3 regions of the Shewanella sp. MF05913 genome follow, and region 3 is predicted to be linked to each of the others. Evidence: predicted binding sites of a transcription regulator. Region 3 holds the regulator's gene; each other region holds the start of a gene.

Region 1 (5,318 bases), on a different contig from region 3:
TGAAACCGCTTCAACAATGTCGCCTTTCGTCACTTGATGACAAGAGCATACGATAGACGTGTCTTTTAAGTCGGCTTCATCTTCAGCACCCGCAAGTAATAACTCAACTGCAGAGCCTGCAATTTCATCCTGAGATAAATACAAATCCAGTAAGCGGCTGTAATCGCTATTGTCGCCAATGAGTACCGCGCCTTTTAAATACTTACCACTGTCATCAAGCCAGAGTTTTTTATAAATACCCGTTTGATTATCAGACAACTCAACAAATTGAGCATCCTCAAAACCACGGCTTGCGCCAATAGCGGCCACATCGACGCCTAAGAGTTTAAGCTTGGTACTCATGTCGGCGCCGGTAAACGATTGGCTTGGGGTGTCAGATGATAATGAGGCAATATGCGAGGCCACTACACGTGCCATTTGATAACCGGGTGCCACTAAACCAAATATTTTTTGTTGCCATAATGCACATTCGCCGATGGCATACACATCGGGAGCTGACGTTAGGCAGTGATCGTCAATTTCAATACCGCCACGCTCACCAATACTAATATTTGACACGCGGGCTAAAGCATCCTGTGGGCGAATTCCGGCTGAAAAGACAATCATGTCGGTTTCAAGAAAAGATTCATCATTAAATGTCATGCGGTGCAGTGCAGTTTCACCATCAATAATGGCGGTCGTTGCTTTTGAGGTATGCACACTCACCCCGAGCTGCTCGATTTTACTGCACAGCAATTCACCGGCTTTATCATTAAGCTGAACGGGCATCAATTGTGGCGCAAACTCGACAACATGGGTTTTCACCCCAAGTTGCATCATGGCATTCGCAGCTTCTAAGCCCAGTAGTCCGCCGCCGACAACCACCCCGACCTGACTATTTTTCGCCGCTGATTGAATAGCCTCAAGATCTTCAATGGTGCGATAGACTAAACATTGAGCGCGATCGTTGCCTTGTATTGGCGGCACAAATGGAAACGAACCAGTCGCCAAAATTAATCGGGTATACGAGTAACATTCACCTTGGGCACTTGTGACGGTTTTCGCTGCGATATCAATCGCCGTGATGGGAGTATTTAAATGCAGATTAATGCCCCAATCTTGATAATCCTGCGCACTGGTTAGCATTAACGGATCGGCACTGCCTGTCTCAAAATATTTAGATAACTGCACTCGGTCATAGGCTGGACGAGGCTCTTCGCCAAACACATGTACTTCAAAGGTTTTATTCAGCCCTAGACTGCATAATTGCTCAATAAAGTGATGACCCACCATGCCATTGCCAACGACCACTAATTTGGGTTTTGAGACTGTCATTTCCTGCTCCTTCATGCCTTGGATGGTAAAAAACAAAATGGCGCCAACTCCTGTTAAAGAGTTGGCGCCATTGCCAGTTACAATCCCGATTTTTTTAAATTTTACTGTTCGTGCTTTTATGGGTTATGTCCCATTAATGCGTTGCAGTATCATACTGTGATGTTGCAGACTCTATGCCAACAAATAAAACTATGTAATAAATTGATTTATAAAGACTTTAAATATTCAACGTTAACTTTGTAGTGATAACACGTCCTTTTTAGGCTCAACCGCACCAACATTGGGCGCACCATCACTGTTCAATGTTATTTACTCCGCCAAACGAGCACGGTCAGATTGGCTAACCAGCGCAATAATTTGTGCGGACATTTGCGCCATCGACATGCCTTTTAACATCGCTTGCTGCTGTATAATCTGGTGTGCTTTAGTTTCATCAAACCCTTGTTGCATCACAATCAATTTAGCCCTACTCAGCAATTTAATGCTGCGGATCTCTTCGTCTAATTTTTTAAATTCTGCGAGCGTTTTACTGGCGGCATTAAAGCGAATTTGTGCCAAACTAATCACGCTGGTTAACCGATTCACCGTTAACATGTCGGGAATAAAAGTGATTCGTCCGCAATCAAGTAATTGTGACAGTACATCTTGTTGCCATGACTTGGCATTAACAATAATCACCATAGGTTTAATGGCCAAAGTGCGTTGTATTAACCCCTGAATTTGACTATGCAATTGGTCAGTTAGAATGAGTAAAGTATCAACATGTTGTTGATGTAAACGTTGCTCAATTTGGCTAATTGACGTCAACACACTGACATGCCCAAATGCCGCCAAACAAGCTTGGTATTGCACCACATCACAATCAACGACCGGCACCAGTGAAAAGCCTGCATCACAAAAAATTAAACTGCGCATGGTCGCTCCTTTTTGTGCCATTGAGCCAATAGGTTATTCGCATCACTCAAACGATTTGCCCAACACTGCTGACTTAAACTAATGGCCTGCTCTACCGTCAATGATTGTTGCGAACCGCCTGCCATATGGGATTGCTGATTAAGTAACAGTATTACGGCAGTTAATGTCGCGCTAATACTACTCAATGCTTGCTCAATCATGGTGCGCGACATAACACCACTAAGCTCAGTTGCCAGCGATGACTGATTTTCGCGCCATAACAGCGCAAGGATGTCGCTAGACAGGTCAGCCTGACCCACTTTTGCACCACAAAAGCCTGCTAATAATGTCGGGATAGTCGAGGTAGACACGGTTACATTGGCCGCTTTTTTACTGACGACTTTCATTAACGTAGCCACTCTGGGGTTAAATTCTGTTTCGCCTTGCAAGCCTTTAAAAATCGCAACATGACCGGCTGGATATTCATTATTAGCAAATAATGCTTCGCTGACCTGTTGATGCAAATCATCTAAGCCTGGGTGAAAATAACTGCGCAAACTGATTGGAGCGTTACTTGGATTAATACAGCGTGCAGCGGTTTGAATGACGCTGCGTAATCCCAATTCTTGATGTAATTGACGACAATCATCTAACACTGGGGCTAAGTCACCAGCGCGCACATAGACAATACCGTCAGACGCTAATGCTAACGCTGCACTTTGAGGGGTGGTGCAACACCGAATACTTAATGCATCTAAACATGACTCAACATGACGGCGATGCGGTAACGCTTGGCTATCGCCATGCAGCATCACACGGACACCTTGCTTAGCCAGCAATGTTGCCACCAGCAATAACCAAGGTAATTGTTCACGTTTACCTGCATAAACAGGCCAATCAATATCGACTGATAAAGACTGCCAATCACTATGTAACGTATGACGTAATCCCGCGACTATTCCGGCAACTTCATCCACGGTTTCGCCGCGAACTCGCATAAGCATCATTGCGCTCGCCATTTGTACTCGCGTGGCATGCCCTAACGCAAACCCTTCGAGTAACAGACTTGCTTCTGCAAACGTTAACGAACGAGATCCCTTTTCGCCTTTACCCAACGCTTTTATCAATAACCGAAAATCAAATGTTTCGGCAGATGTCAGGGTTAATTCACCTATTTTAGGCATACAGCGCCTCATATTGTGTATTGTCCAGTGAAGATGACAAGTCGATATCATCAAGTAAACAGGCAAGTTGCTGGCCGACACTGACCACCTCGCCAATAATGATTAACGTGGGTCCTGAGTCTTTAATGGTTAACGCTGCATCAGCCATTGAAGTCACTGTCGCAAACGTTACAATTTGATTAGGCCGACCTCCATTAGTGATAAATGCGACAGGTAAACTGGCGGTGCATTGTGCTGTAAGTAAGCCTGTTGCAATACGCGACGCTTGCTCTTTTCCCATATAGAAAACCAAGGTCGACTGCGCAGCTAATAATGCTTGCCACTGGCTAGGCGCAACAGCGTTATCAACATCGGTCATTTTTGTGCCAGTGATCAGCGTGACACTGCGAGCCATGCCGCGAAATGTAAGTGGGATCCCTGTGCTTGATGCACAACCTAAAGCAGCTGTGACGCCGGCAATAAATTGTGAACGAATACCCTGCTTGGCGAGATAAAGCGCTTCTTCAGATCCACGGCCAAAAATATGTGGGTCGCCACCTTTTAAGCGCACCACTTTCAAACCTTGTAGCGCAAGCTTTAGCAATAGCGCATTGATGTCATCTTGTTTAATACTTGGTTGGCCGCAACGCTTACCGACAAAGTGACGCTGACAATGTGTATCAACTAAAGTCAAAATATCGCTACTCACTAGGCTGTCGTAAACTAATGCATCTGCTTGGGCGACAATGCGCGCAGCTTTTATGGTCATTAAATCGAGTTGACCACACCCAGCGCCAACAATGGCAACCTCACCCGCTTGCAGCACATCTGCACAAGCGACGCCAACAGAGTTAACACCTTTGATTAATCCATCTACCGTATTCATTAGGCGACATCCTCTTCTGTTGCAGTAGCGTATTCAAGTTCGATGTACGATAAAGCCTGTTGCCAATGGTTTTGAGCACATTGCTTCACTTCACTATTACAGCTGCCACATTGTCGACCACACCCTAAGCTTGATTGCGTAACATCTAATGCCTTATTAAATTGCAGATGTTGCTTACCATCATGAAATATTTGTTGGTCAAACTGCGCATTTATCTCATCGGCAATTTGTGCATCAGTCACCCCGGTACAGGCACAAATTAACGGACTATTACCGGCATTAATTTGTTGATGTAACTGCTTTATAAACGTGTTGTCGACGGGCTTTCCAATAAAGGCATTCAGCGGCTCAACGGCTAGGTTAACCCGAGTGTGAGACAGCACTTTAATCGCGCTAACAATGCCCTTTTCCATATTGCATTGCACATGCAGACGCTGGCCATGAACATTAGCTGACCAGGCAAGTGAGTGGGCAGTAGCTTGATAAGCAAACCCCTCCTCTGCATCAGTAAATCCGACGTGATGACATATTCCGGTGGTTAATGTTTGAGCGACTTGCCAGCATAAACCTTGCGCTTCAGGATCGTGCAAACCAAACACCACACCTTGCAATGCCAGTTCGACAGGCTTCAGTACCACATCTTGACACTTATATCCGGGTTGCTGTGATACTGGGTCGACTCGGCTATCGAGGTATTGATTAATCCCTTTGCCTAATGAGAATTGCTTAGACCAATGCATGGACATCATTGCCATCTCAAGCGGTATATTTTGATCAACCACCACCCTGGCCAGAGCAAATGAAGTAGATTCTTTGTCTGCGGCGGAGCCGATAGTCACAAGGTCGCCATCTGCAATAGAAAAGCTCGCGAGGTTATCAGGATGAAGTTGTATTACAGGCTCTGGAATACTTGCTCGTAGACTCGCAATATGACCTGTGCGAGTCATAGTGTGCCATTGATCGCGACTGCGGCCACTGTTAAGTAATACGCTAGCCTGTTTAGCGACATTCGCAGCCACTTGCGTTACCGTCTTAGCGGGGAAAATGAATTGTGCTTTTCC
Region 2 (5,318 bases), on a different contig from region 3:
TTAAAAAGTCGATGAAACCGACTGAGCGTCAATTACGTGCTGAAGTGATCGACGCGATGACAACCAATGAAACCTTATGGTTTCGTGACCGTTATCCTTTCGAGTTACTGCACAACACCTTATTACCTGAGTACAGTAAGTTAGGCCGTCCATTAAAGATTTGGTCGGCTGCTTGCTCATCTGGTCAAGAACCCTATTCTTTAGCGATGACAGTGCTTGAATACCAACAACGTAAGCCTGGCGCACTGCCTGGCGGAGCGTCTATTCAGGCAACGGATTTATCGCCTTCAATGCTTGAACGTTGTAAAAATGCTGAATACGACAGTTTAGCGTTAGCGCGTGGTTTATCTGATGAACGTAAGCGTCAGTTTTTTGATGCTTTACCGTCGGGCAACATGAAACTGAAAGACAATGTAAAGCGTCTGGTTAACTTTAGAGCGCATAATCTGCTTGAAAGTTATAGCTTATTAGGTAAATACGACATTATTTTTTGCCGTAATGTACTGATTTATTTTGCGCCAGAGGCAAAGGCTAAAATTTTGCGGCAATTTGCTGCCGCACTTAACCCTAAAGGGATTTTATTCTTAGGTGCGTCAGAATCTATTGCCGGTTTAACCGAAGAATTTAATATGGTTCGTTGTAATCCTGGTATTTACTATCAAAAGAAAACCTAGTTAAATAAATAGCTTACTAGCTTTATCATGCCGGCATTCGTCGGCATGTTCATTTAAAATACTTATTCCTCCTTTATTGTAATTGTTGGCATAACCCTTGCTTTAATTCTATCAGTTAGCTGATGGAGGCAATTTTATGGCGATTAATTTCGATAATGCATTAGGTGTTCACCAATACTCGTTGGGCGTACGAGCTCAAAGAGCAGAAGTGATTTCAAGTAATATCGCCAATGCCAATACTCCTCATTACAAAGCGCAAGATGTGGATTTTGCTTCTGCGATGAAAGCCGCGAGCTCTCATCAAAATGGCTTAAGCATGAGTCAAACCACAGAAAGACACTTTGATTTAACGTCATTAACACAGCAACACGTGCAATACCGTGTGCCGACTCAACCCGACACCGGCGATGGCAACACCGTCGACACGCAAAAAGAACAATCTGCATTTATGCAAAATGCGCTCGAATATCAAATGTCACTGGGTTTTCTTGAAAGTAAATTTAGTGGCATGCGTAAAGCATTGCGAGGTGATTAATCATGAGTTTATTCAATATCTTTAATGTTTCTGGTTCAGGGATGTCGGCGCAATCTGTCAGGCTTAATACCACGGCCAGTAACATCGCCAATGCAGATTCAGTGTCGAGCAGTGTCGATAAAACCTATCGTGCACGTCATCCAGTTTTTGAAGCAGAAATGGCCAAAGCCAGCAATCAGCAAAATCAATCTCCTGGTGTGTCGGTGAAGGGCATTGTTGAAAGTGATAAACCGTTAATTAAAGAGTACTCGCCAGATCATCCACTTTCTGATGCTGACGGATTTATTTACAAACCAAACGTGAATGTAATGGAAGAAATGGCTGACATGATTTCAGCTTCGCGGTCTTACCAAATGAATGTTCAGGTAGCAGATGCCACTAAATCAATGCTGCAACAAACGCTCAATATGGGTAAATAGTTTTGATTTTTCAAGGAGGCAGCTATGAGCCTAATTAATTCTTACAGTCAGTCTTTACCTCAGACCTCAAGCAGTGCATCAAATACGAGTGCAGTGACCAAGAGTTCAGTGCAGAGCACTACTACGTTAACCACGGGTAATTCGTTTCTCGATTCAATTCGGTTACCTGAGCAGAGCGCGGTTCCTGAAGCGAATGATCAGCTGTTAAAGCAAGAAGACTTCTTTGCTTTGCTCAGTCAGCAGTTATCAATGCAAGACCCATTTGAGCCTGTAGATAACGATCAAATGATTGCCCAAATGGCATCATTTTCTACCGTTGATGGTATTTCAAATCTTAACGATGAAATTTTAAACCTCAATACAGTGATGAGCTCCAGTCAGGCATTGCAAGCATCGGGTCTCGTTGGCCGTAAGGTGTTAATTCCTTCAGACACTGGAGCTATTTCAGCTGAGAGTCCGAGCATGAATGGCGTCATTAGTACACCGTCAGCCATGGATACGATTACGGTTAGAGTTGAAGATGCATCTGGACAGCTCATTAAAACCTTTAGTGTGGATGGCAGCGCTGGCGGTAACGTTGATGTGTCCTGGGATGGACTGGATAAAAATGGCTCGCCAGTAAAAGAGGGAATGTACTCTATTAAGGCGAGCGGAAAAGTCGATGGCGAAGCCCAGGACTTAGCTGTATCTACTTATGCCCATGTTAGCAGTGTGTCGTTAGGCACCGCTGCAACAGGGGCTATTTTGAATTTGCGCGGTGTCGGCGGTATTAAGTTATCTGACGTACTTGCCGTATCTGAAACTTAACATTATCTACAGTTTACTAAATAAACGTGTTGATTATGAATAAAACCTTTGAGGTGAATTATGTCATTTAACATTGCATTGAGTGGTATCTCTGCCGCGCAAAAAGACTTAAACACAACGGCAAACAACATTGCCAACGTAAACACTGTCGGCTTTAAAGAGTCGCGTGCTGAATTTGCTGACGTGTACGCAAACTCAATTTTCTCTAATGGTAAAACGGCGGTCGGCGGCGGTGTATCAACCTCGCAGGTGGCACAGCAATTTCACCAAGGTAGTTTACAATTTACCAGCAATTCATTAGATATGGCGATCAGTGGCGGCGGCTTTTTTGTTACCTCTTCTGGTGTCGGTACTCAAGATTTATCTTACACTCGTGCAGGTGCTTTTAAAGTCGATTCAGACAACTACATGGTCGATGCCGCAGGTAACTTTTTACAAGGTTTCCCTGTTGATGATGAAGGTAACTCAACCTCGGTGAGCTTAACCACAACCAAACCTATTCAAATTCCAGATACTGCCGGTAGCCCAGTTAAAACGGGTGTGGTTGAATTACAAATGAATTTAAATGTCGGCGAAGATGCATTAGATCCTAGCGCATTTGACCCAGACAATTCTGACACCTACAACAATTCAACTTCAGTAACCATCTATGACTCATTAGGTGAGTCTCATATTATGACCACCTATTTTGTGAAACCTACAGGTGGCTCATATACAGGGGAGAGTAACTGGCTTGCATTTTATGCCGTTGATGGTGAGCCTGTTAGTGTGGAAACTCCAGGGAGTTATCAAATAGATGCAGATGGCGATGGTGTTGGTGATGGTACCCTTAGCGAAACTGCAACAGCAACTAACCCAAGTGGTACAGGAGCTTGGAATGGTGCAGTGATTTCGTTTAACAATGTTGGTTCTTATACAGGGACTAATCCTTCGCCGATCACTACAGTAACACTTGGCACACCAGGTGCCGGTGTATTAGACCCTGGCTCAGACGGTACTCAAACACTTGAAGTCAGATTTGATAACCCAACACAATATGCTTCGCCATTTGAAGTGACTGCATTAAGCCAAGACGGTATTACCGTTGGCCGTTTAACCAATGTTGGCATTGGCTCGGATGGCTTAATTACTGCTAGTTACAGTAATGGTTCAACCGTGCCATTAGCGCGTGTTGCGTTAGTGCGTTTTGCTAATGAGCAAGGCTTAACCCAGGTGGGTAACACCTCATGGAAAGCCAGTTTAGATTCAGGTGAAGCATTAGCCGGTGAAGCTAATAGTGGTACCTTTGGTAGCATTCAGTCTTCTGCGCTTGAGCAATCAAACGTTGATTTAACCACCGAATTGGTTGATTTGATTACCGCTCAGCGTAACTTCCAGGCTAACTCTCGTACCCTGGAAGTGAACAACACTCTAAACCAAACAGTATTACAGATCCGTTAATCTTTACTCACTATTTTTGATTAACACACAAGGTGTTGCCGTTGTCGGCAACACCTTGCCATTTAAGTAATATACCGCCTTCATTATCGTAAAACTGCTGTTTTTTTGACTATCAACCACTCCCGTCTACTATTTTTACTCCTCTACATTCAGCGTGTTGAATATAACTCACTAGCAATAAACTTCATTGGCATGATGCTTGCTATAACTCTACATATATTCATTTTGTAGAAAGTTTGACGGAGCAGCAAATGGACAAATTTCTTTATGTTGCCATGAGTGGCGCTAAGCAAGGCATGAATGCTTTAGCGGTCAGTGCTAACAACCTTGCCAACGCCAATACCGATGGTTTTAAGGCTGACATGACTCAAGCTCGCTCTATGCAGGCGTTTGGTGAAGGTTTACCTAGCCGCGTGTTTTCAATGATTGAAAGCCCAGGCAGTAACTTTGCAAGCGGTCCCATTGTCACCACGGGTCGTAATCTTGATGTCGCCGTTAAAGGCGATGGATGGATAGCCGTACAAGCCGCCGATGGCTCAGAAGCCTATACCCGAGCAGGCAGCTTAAAATTTGACAGTACAGGTTTGCTGGTAAACAGCAGCAACCGCCCGGTAATGGGCGATGCAGGGCCAATCGTATTACCACTGCCCATTGAACACGTCGAAATTGCCGCTAACGGCATTATCTCTGTGAGACCGCAAGGCGCAACCGCAGAAGTCATTGAAGAAGTCGCCCGCATCAAACTGGTTAATCCAGGTAACAATCAAATGATGCGCGGTGAAGACGGTTTATTTCGTCTTATGGCCGGCGGTAACGCGCCAACCGACCCCAATGTTGCAGTAGAAAGCGGCGCGGTTGAAGGCAGTAACGTTAACCCAGTACATGAAATGGTCGCAATGATTGAGATCCAGCGTCAATACGAGATGCAAGTCAAAATGATGAAGAACGCCGAAGAAATTGATCGTGCGTCGACTTCCTTGATGAAAATTAGTTAGGAGTAATTATTATGATTCCAGCGTTATGGATAAGTAAAACTGGTGTTGATGCGCAGCAAACAAACATCGCGGTCATTTCTAACAACGTGGCTAACGCCAGTACGGTTGGATTCAAAAAAAGTCGCGCTGTGTTTGAAGATTTACTGTATCAAACCGTTAATCAAGCCGGCGGCGTCAGTGCCGACAACACCAAGTTACCTAATGGCCTAAACATTGGTGCCGGTACCAAAGTGGTCGCCACCCAAAAAATGTTTACCCAAGGCAGCATGCTCACCACCGACAACTCATTAGATTTAATGATTGAAGGCTCAGGCTTCTTTGAAGTGCAAATGCCAGACGGCACCGCAGCTTACACCCGTAACGGTCAATTTAGCCTGGATGATACCGGCCAAATTGTGACTCCTGGTTCAGGCTATGTGGTGCAACCCGCCATTACTATTCCAGACGA
Region 3 (5,318 bases):
CTGAGCGATGTTGTCCGCCTGTACAGCCGATGGCGATGGTTAAATAACTGCGATTATTACGCTCTAAATGTGGCATCCAGGTTTCGAATAGATTTTCGATTTGCCAAATAAACTTATTCACCAGAGGCTGACGGCCAAGAAACTCTTGCACAGGCTCATCAAGACCTGTTAATGGTCTTAATTCTATTTCCCAGTGCGGGTTAGGTAAAAAGCGCACGTCGAACATAAAGTCTGCTTCGGTCGGCATACCGTGTTTAAAGCCAAACGATTCAAAATTAATCACTAACTCTTTATCAACACTGCCAAGCAATATTTGTCTTACTTGATCGCTTAGCTCGTAAATATTGAGTGCCGATGTATCGACATAGTGATCAACCATTTTGGCGATAGGTTCGAGTAAGCGGCCTTCTAATTTAATCGCTTCTTGTAATGAAATATGGTTTTTAGATAGCGGGTGTAATCTGCGGGTTTCGCTGTAGCGTTTAAGTAAAACTTTGTCGCTAGAGTTTAAGAAAAAACTGGTAATTTCGGTATCAGGTTGCAGTATTTCAAGTTGTTCTTGAAGCACTTTGCCTTGTTCGGCAATATTGCGCACATCAACACTAATCGCTACGAGGTCATTACTGCCTTTTAACTGAGCCAATAAGGTGCCAATTAGCGGCAATGGCAGGTTATCAACACAGTAATAGCCTAGGTCTTCTAGTACTCTTAATGCTACTGATTTACCTGAGCCTGACCGTCCTGATACGATAACAAGTTTCATGCCGTAATTACCTGATAGAGTTCTGTAGAATCGTGGATTTTACGCAGCTGTTTTAGTACTTGTTTGTCGCTGAGTTTTTGGGCCATCGAAGATAAGGTGCTTAAGTGTTGTTGGCACTGATCTGCAGGAACTAATAATGCAAATAAGATATCGACAGGTTGTTTATCGATGGCATCGAACGAAATGGGTTCTTCGCATTTTACAAAGATCGCAATAGGGTGATCGATTGTCGTTAATCGGCCATGAGGTATTGCAATACCATTACCTATACCTGTGCTACCCATTTTTTCTCTTGCGATAAGGCTTTCAAACACCTCTTGCGAAGACAGGGTCGGGTACTGGGCAGCGACTAAATCGCTGATAAGTTCCAGTACCTTTTTCTTACTGCCCGGTGTGGCACAGGTGGTGCATTCCGGCTGCAGGATGGTACAAAGTTCCATCGTTAGTGTTTTGTATACTTCTCTTTGTGTTTAATTACCTGACGATCGAGCTTATCTATCAGGGCGTCTATTGCTGCATACATGTCTGTATGTTCTGACATTGCAAAAATTTCTCCGCCCTTTAGGCTGACTTTAGCTTCTGCTTTTTGTTGTAATTTTTCTACGTTGAGTACAACGTGAACATTATTGATCTGATCGAAGTGTCGTTCAAGCTTTGAAAACTTTTCCTGAACGTATTCACGTAAAGATTCGGTTATTTCAACATGATGCCCTGATAAATTGATCTGCATTACACTTCTCCATTGTTGAGTGATTTATAAACTCTTACGTTGGTTTGAGGGCGGTATCATCATTGCCTCACGGTATTTTGCAATCGTACGACGAGCAACGTTTATGCCCTGTTCGGCCAATAGTTGAGCCATTTTGCTGTCGCTAAGCGGCTTTTTCTGGTTTTCTGCAGCAACCAACTTTTTAATAAATGCGCGGATTGCTGTCGATGAGCACTCTCCGCCATCATCAGTGCTGACATGGCTAGAGAAAAAGTATTTTAATTCAAACAACCCTCGTGGGGTGTGCATGTATTTTTGAGTGGTCACGCGCGAAATGGTCGATTCATGCATTTCTACGGCTTCAGCAATGTCATTTAATACCATAGGTTTCATGGCTTCTTCGCCATATTCGAAAAAACCTTGTTGGAATTGCACAATGCAATTGGCTACTTTTAACAGGGTATCGTTACGGCTTTCAATGCTTTTGATAAACCATTTAGCTTCTTGCAAATGACCTCGTATAAACTGAGTATCAGATGGGTTTTTACTGCTGCGAGCCATTGCAGCATATTGCTGATTAACACCTATTTTAGGCATGTTATCTGGATTGAGTTCAACAACCCAACGGCCATTCTTTTTAAATACTGTGACATCAGGGATTACGTATTCGTCATCGACGGCAGTAATCAATAAGCCAGGACGCGGATTAAGAGATTGAATTAAGGTAATGGCATCACGTAACTCATCTTCTTTTAAACGCGTTTTACGCATTAATAATCTAAAGTCACGCCCAGCGATTAAATCCAAATAATCTTTGATGAGCATTCGCGCATTTTCAATGTGCGGAGTTGAGTCTGCATATTGTGACAGTTGAATGAGTAAACATTCACTAAGGTCACGTGCAGCAACACCTACGGGGTCAAAATGTTGAATTCGCTTTAACACCGCTTGAACCTCATCAAGCTCAACATTTTCATCGCCCATAGCTTCTAGTATTTCTTCAGTGCTTTGGGTTAGATAGCCGCGTTCATCTATTGCGTCAATGATGGCTGTTGCGATGGCAAGGTCGGTGTCTGAAAATGGCGTTAAGTTTTTTTGCCACTCTAAATGTTCATATAAGCCTTCGGTGGTTTCCCCTTGAAAAGGCATATCATCGTCACGCATGCTGGCACTACCAGACCCTGACATCGGTGAGGCGGTATAGACTTCATCCCAGGTTGTGTCCATGGGCATGTCGTCCATGGTTTCTTTACTGATGGATTCTGTGGTATCGATGGTTGAAGTATCTTTTTCGACACTCACATTACTGTTGTCACTGAAGTCTGTGTCTGATTGATCGCGACTTTCTTTTAAGGGATCTTTAGCTTGAGAAAATTCATCTTCTATTTCAAGCAATGGATTTGAGTCCAGCGCCTGTTGGATTTCTTGCTGTAGCTCCAATGAAGATAATTGCAGCAAGCGGATGGCTTGCTGCAATTGAGGGGTCATAGTGAGATGCTGACCCATTTTAAGTTGGAGTGACGCTTTCATTTACCGCTTATCCCTAGATGATTTCCATAAAAATAACAATCTCGAAAAACTGTAATGGGGTGTCACGTACGTCAATGACATTTCACGCAATTTAGGTATCGTTCAATGGAATGAATTAGATAGGCTAAAAGGCGGATACCCAATCAACTTGAAGATACGTGTTTCAGAGCTTCACCGTGTTTTCAATACTAGGCGCGTTAATGCGGTAATGTAGGCACCTTATAAATTAACGCAACAACGTAGTGGGAACACGGTGAAACTCCCAAGGGGCAAGTTTTACACGCGTTCATGCTGTGTTATTGATTTTGGAAAGGGAACGACCATTAACCGCAATCAATGCCTTGCCTAAACGCGTGTAAATTCTTGCTGAAATCGAGTATCTTCAGGTTGTTTGGGTATATAACCTAACTATAGCTTGAATTGTTCACCTAAGTACACAGCTCGAACTTGTTGATTGCTCAAGATCTCTTCAGGCGTACCTTCGGCAATTAAATTACCTTGGCTTACGATGTAAGCTCTTTCACATACATCGAGTGTTTCGCGAACATTATGGTCGGTAATCAGTACGCCTAATCCACGACTTTTTAGCTGTTGGATAATTTTTTTAATGTCGATAACCGAAATCGGATCAACACCCGCAAAAGGTTCATCAAGCAAAATGAATTTAGGGTTAGCAGCGAGTGCTCGGGCAATTTCGACTCGACGGCGTTCACCGCCAGACAATGACATGCCTTGGCTGTCGCGAATGTGAGTAATGTGAAACTCTTCCAATAAATGCTGGAGCTGTTCAATACGTTCTTCATTACTGAGTTCTTTGCGGGTTTGTAACACCGCCATGATATTGTCGTGCACGGTGAGTTTTCGAAAAATACTGGCTTCTTGTGGTAAATAGCCAATCCCTTTACGGGCTCTAAGGTGCATTGGGTCAGCGGTGAGGTCGTCATTATCAATTAATATACGGCCTTTATCACTTTTAACTAACCCTACAACCATGTAAAACGTGGTTGTTTTACCGGCACCATTAGGGCCAAGTAAACCGACAATCTGCCCCGTTTTTACTGTTAAGCTGACGTCTTTTACGACTTGACGCGCTTTATAACTTTTGGCTAGGTTTTCAGCTGTTAAGGTAATTTGGCTCATGGTTTTATCTGCTTGTTGACAGGGATCTCAGGCAGCTTTTGTTTTGGCGCTGACTCGTCTTGGAAATTTTCTGGTTGAATAATCGTGATGACGCGATCTTGGCCTTTACCGGTACTCTCAGCAATTAACTCTTGGGCTTTAATGTTGTATTTAATTAGGTTGCCCGTGACCTGACTGCCTGCTTGGTCTAGCTTGGCATTACCGGTTAACGTCAGAGTTGTTGTGGCGAGATCGTAACTGATTTCGTTGGCACTGGCGGTACCGATGTTACCGTCGTCGAGTTCTTGAGAAAATGTCGCGGGTTTACCCGTCGCGATTAAGCGTTTTGATACACCGTTTTTGGGGGTAAATGCGCGTAATTCGTCGGCATTAATATTAATCGTGCCTTGCACAATCGTCACGGGGCCATTAAAGACAATTTGATTGTTTTTAATGTCGGCAGATTGGCTCACTGCAGCAATTTTCAATTCTTGTTTGAGATCACCTTGTTTTGCCATAGCTGGAATGCTCAGCATGCAAAGTAAGCCACTTAATAGTAATGCGGCATTGGCGCGAGGATGTCGATTATTGTGACTCATATGTTCCTTCTACTTTGCTTAGTAGCGATAATTTTTGCGTATTCAAGTCAGCATGTAGGCCTAAGCCTTGGATCATAAACCCTTTACCTTTGATATACACCATCTCTTGTGAGCTGCTTATCATGGTCGTTAAATCTAGGGTGACTGCTTGTGTGGTCACTGACTGTAACGGTTCTTCAATATCAATTGCATCGATAATAACATTATTTTCTAAGCTGACTTTATTGCTCTGTTTATTTAATTGTCCTTTGTCAGCGCTGAGTAGCCACTGTGCTTTACCATTTTCTGGGTAAATTAAATAAACGGGATCAGTAAAGTGGGTGATATCGCTGGAAGCATAATGCTCCATATGCTTCGCGGTGACTTTACTGGCAATCAAACCTTGTTCATTGTATTCGGTTGTGCGTAAGTCGTTGGCGACAAAGTCCGGACGCTCAATACCTATCACTTTTACGGCATCCATTTCACTGCGTTTTACTTGCGTTTGCCAGTACAACACAAGGGCAAGGCCGAAAAATGCCGCTATCGCGATGGTAACTCTATTCATATACTCATACCGTGGGCACTGGTGAATTTGTCTTGGCTTAATAATAGTAAA

Evidence for each region. The regulator sigma-54, encoded in region 3, starts transcription at its own class of promoters, with help from an activator protein. The targets are predictions, from matches to a motif close to GTTGGCACGNNNNTNGNNT.
Region 1: nirB (nitrite reductase large subunit NirB) is a predicted target of sigma-54. The motif match lies at 1,477-1,495, and genes of this name have one in related genera.
Region 2: flgF (flagellar basal-body rod protein FlgF) is a predicted target of sigma-54. The motif match lies at 4,062-4,080, and genes of this name have one in related genera.

What each region holds. Positions count from the first base shown of each region.
Region 1 covers NZ_JCAYNT010000001.1:354,334-359,651, reverse strand. The annotation lists gene nirB (nitrite reductase large subunit NirB) at 1-1,314, opposite strand, end outside; gene AC19MV_RS01605 (ANTAR domain-containing response regulator) at 1,624-2,229, opposite strand; gene AC19MV_RS01600 (glycosyl transferase) at 2,217-3,392, opposite strand; gene cobA (uroporphyrinogen-III C-methyltransferase) at 3,385-4,257, opposite strand; gene AC19MV_RS01590 (nitrate reductase) at 4,257-5,318, opposite strand, start outside.
Region 2 covers NZ_JCAYNT010000011.1:7,088-12,405, forward strand. The annotation lists gene AC19MV_RS13505 (CheR family methyltransferase) at 1-674, shown strand, start outside; gene flgB (flagellar basal body rod protein FlgB) at 811-1,209, shown strand; gene flgC (flagellar basal body rod protein FlgC) at 1,212-1,628, shown strand; gene flgD (flagellar hook assembly protein FlgD) at 1,653-2,435, shown strand; gene flgE (flagellar hook protein FlgE) at 2,496-3,875, shown strand; gene flgF (flagellar basal-body rod protein FlgF) at 4,127-4,870, shown strand; gene flgG (flagellar basal-body rod protein FlgG) at 4,882-5,318, shown strand, end outside.
Region 3 covers NZ_JCAYNT010000002.1:517,159-522,476, reverse strand. The annotation lists gene rapZ (RNase adapter RapZ) at 1-763, opposite strand, end outside; gene ptsN (PTS IIA-like nitrogen regulatory protein PtsN) at 760-1,203, opposite strand; gene hpf (ribosome hibernation promoting factor) at 1,206-1,493, opposite strand; gene AC19MV_RS05725 (RNA polymerase factor sigma-54) at 1,518-3,002, opposite strand; gene lptB (LPS export ABC transporter ATP-binding protein) at 3,411-4,142, opposite strand; gene lptA (lipopolysaccharide transport periplasmic protein LptA) at 4,139-4,720, opposite strand; gene lptC (LPS export ABC transporter periplasmic protein LptC) at 4,707-5,267, opposite strand; gene kdsC (3-deoxy-manno-octulosonate-8-phosphatase KdsC) at 5,264-5,318, opposite strand, start outside.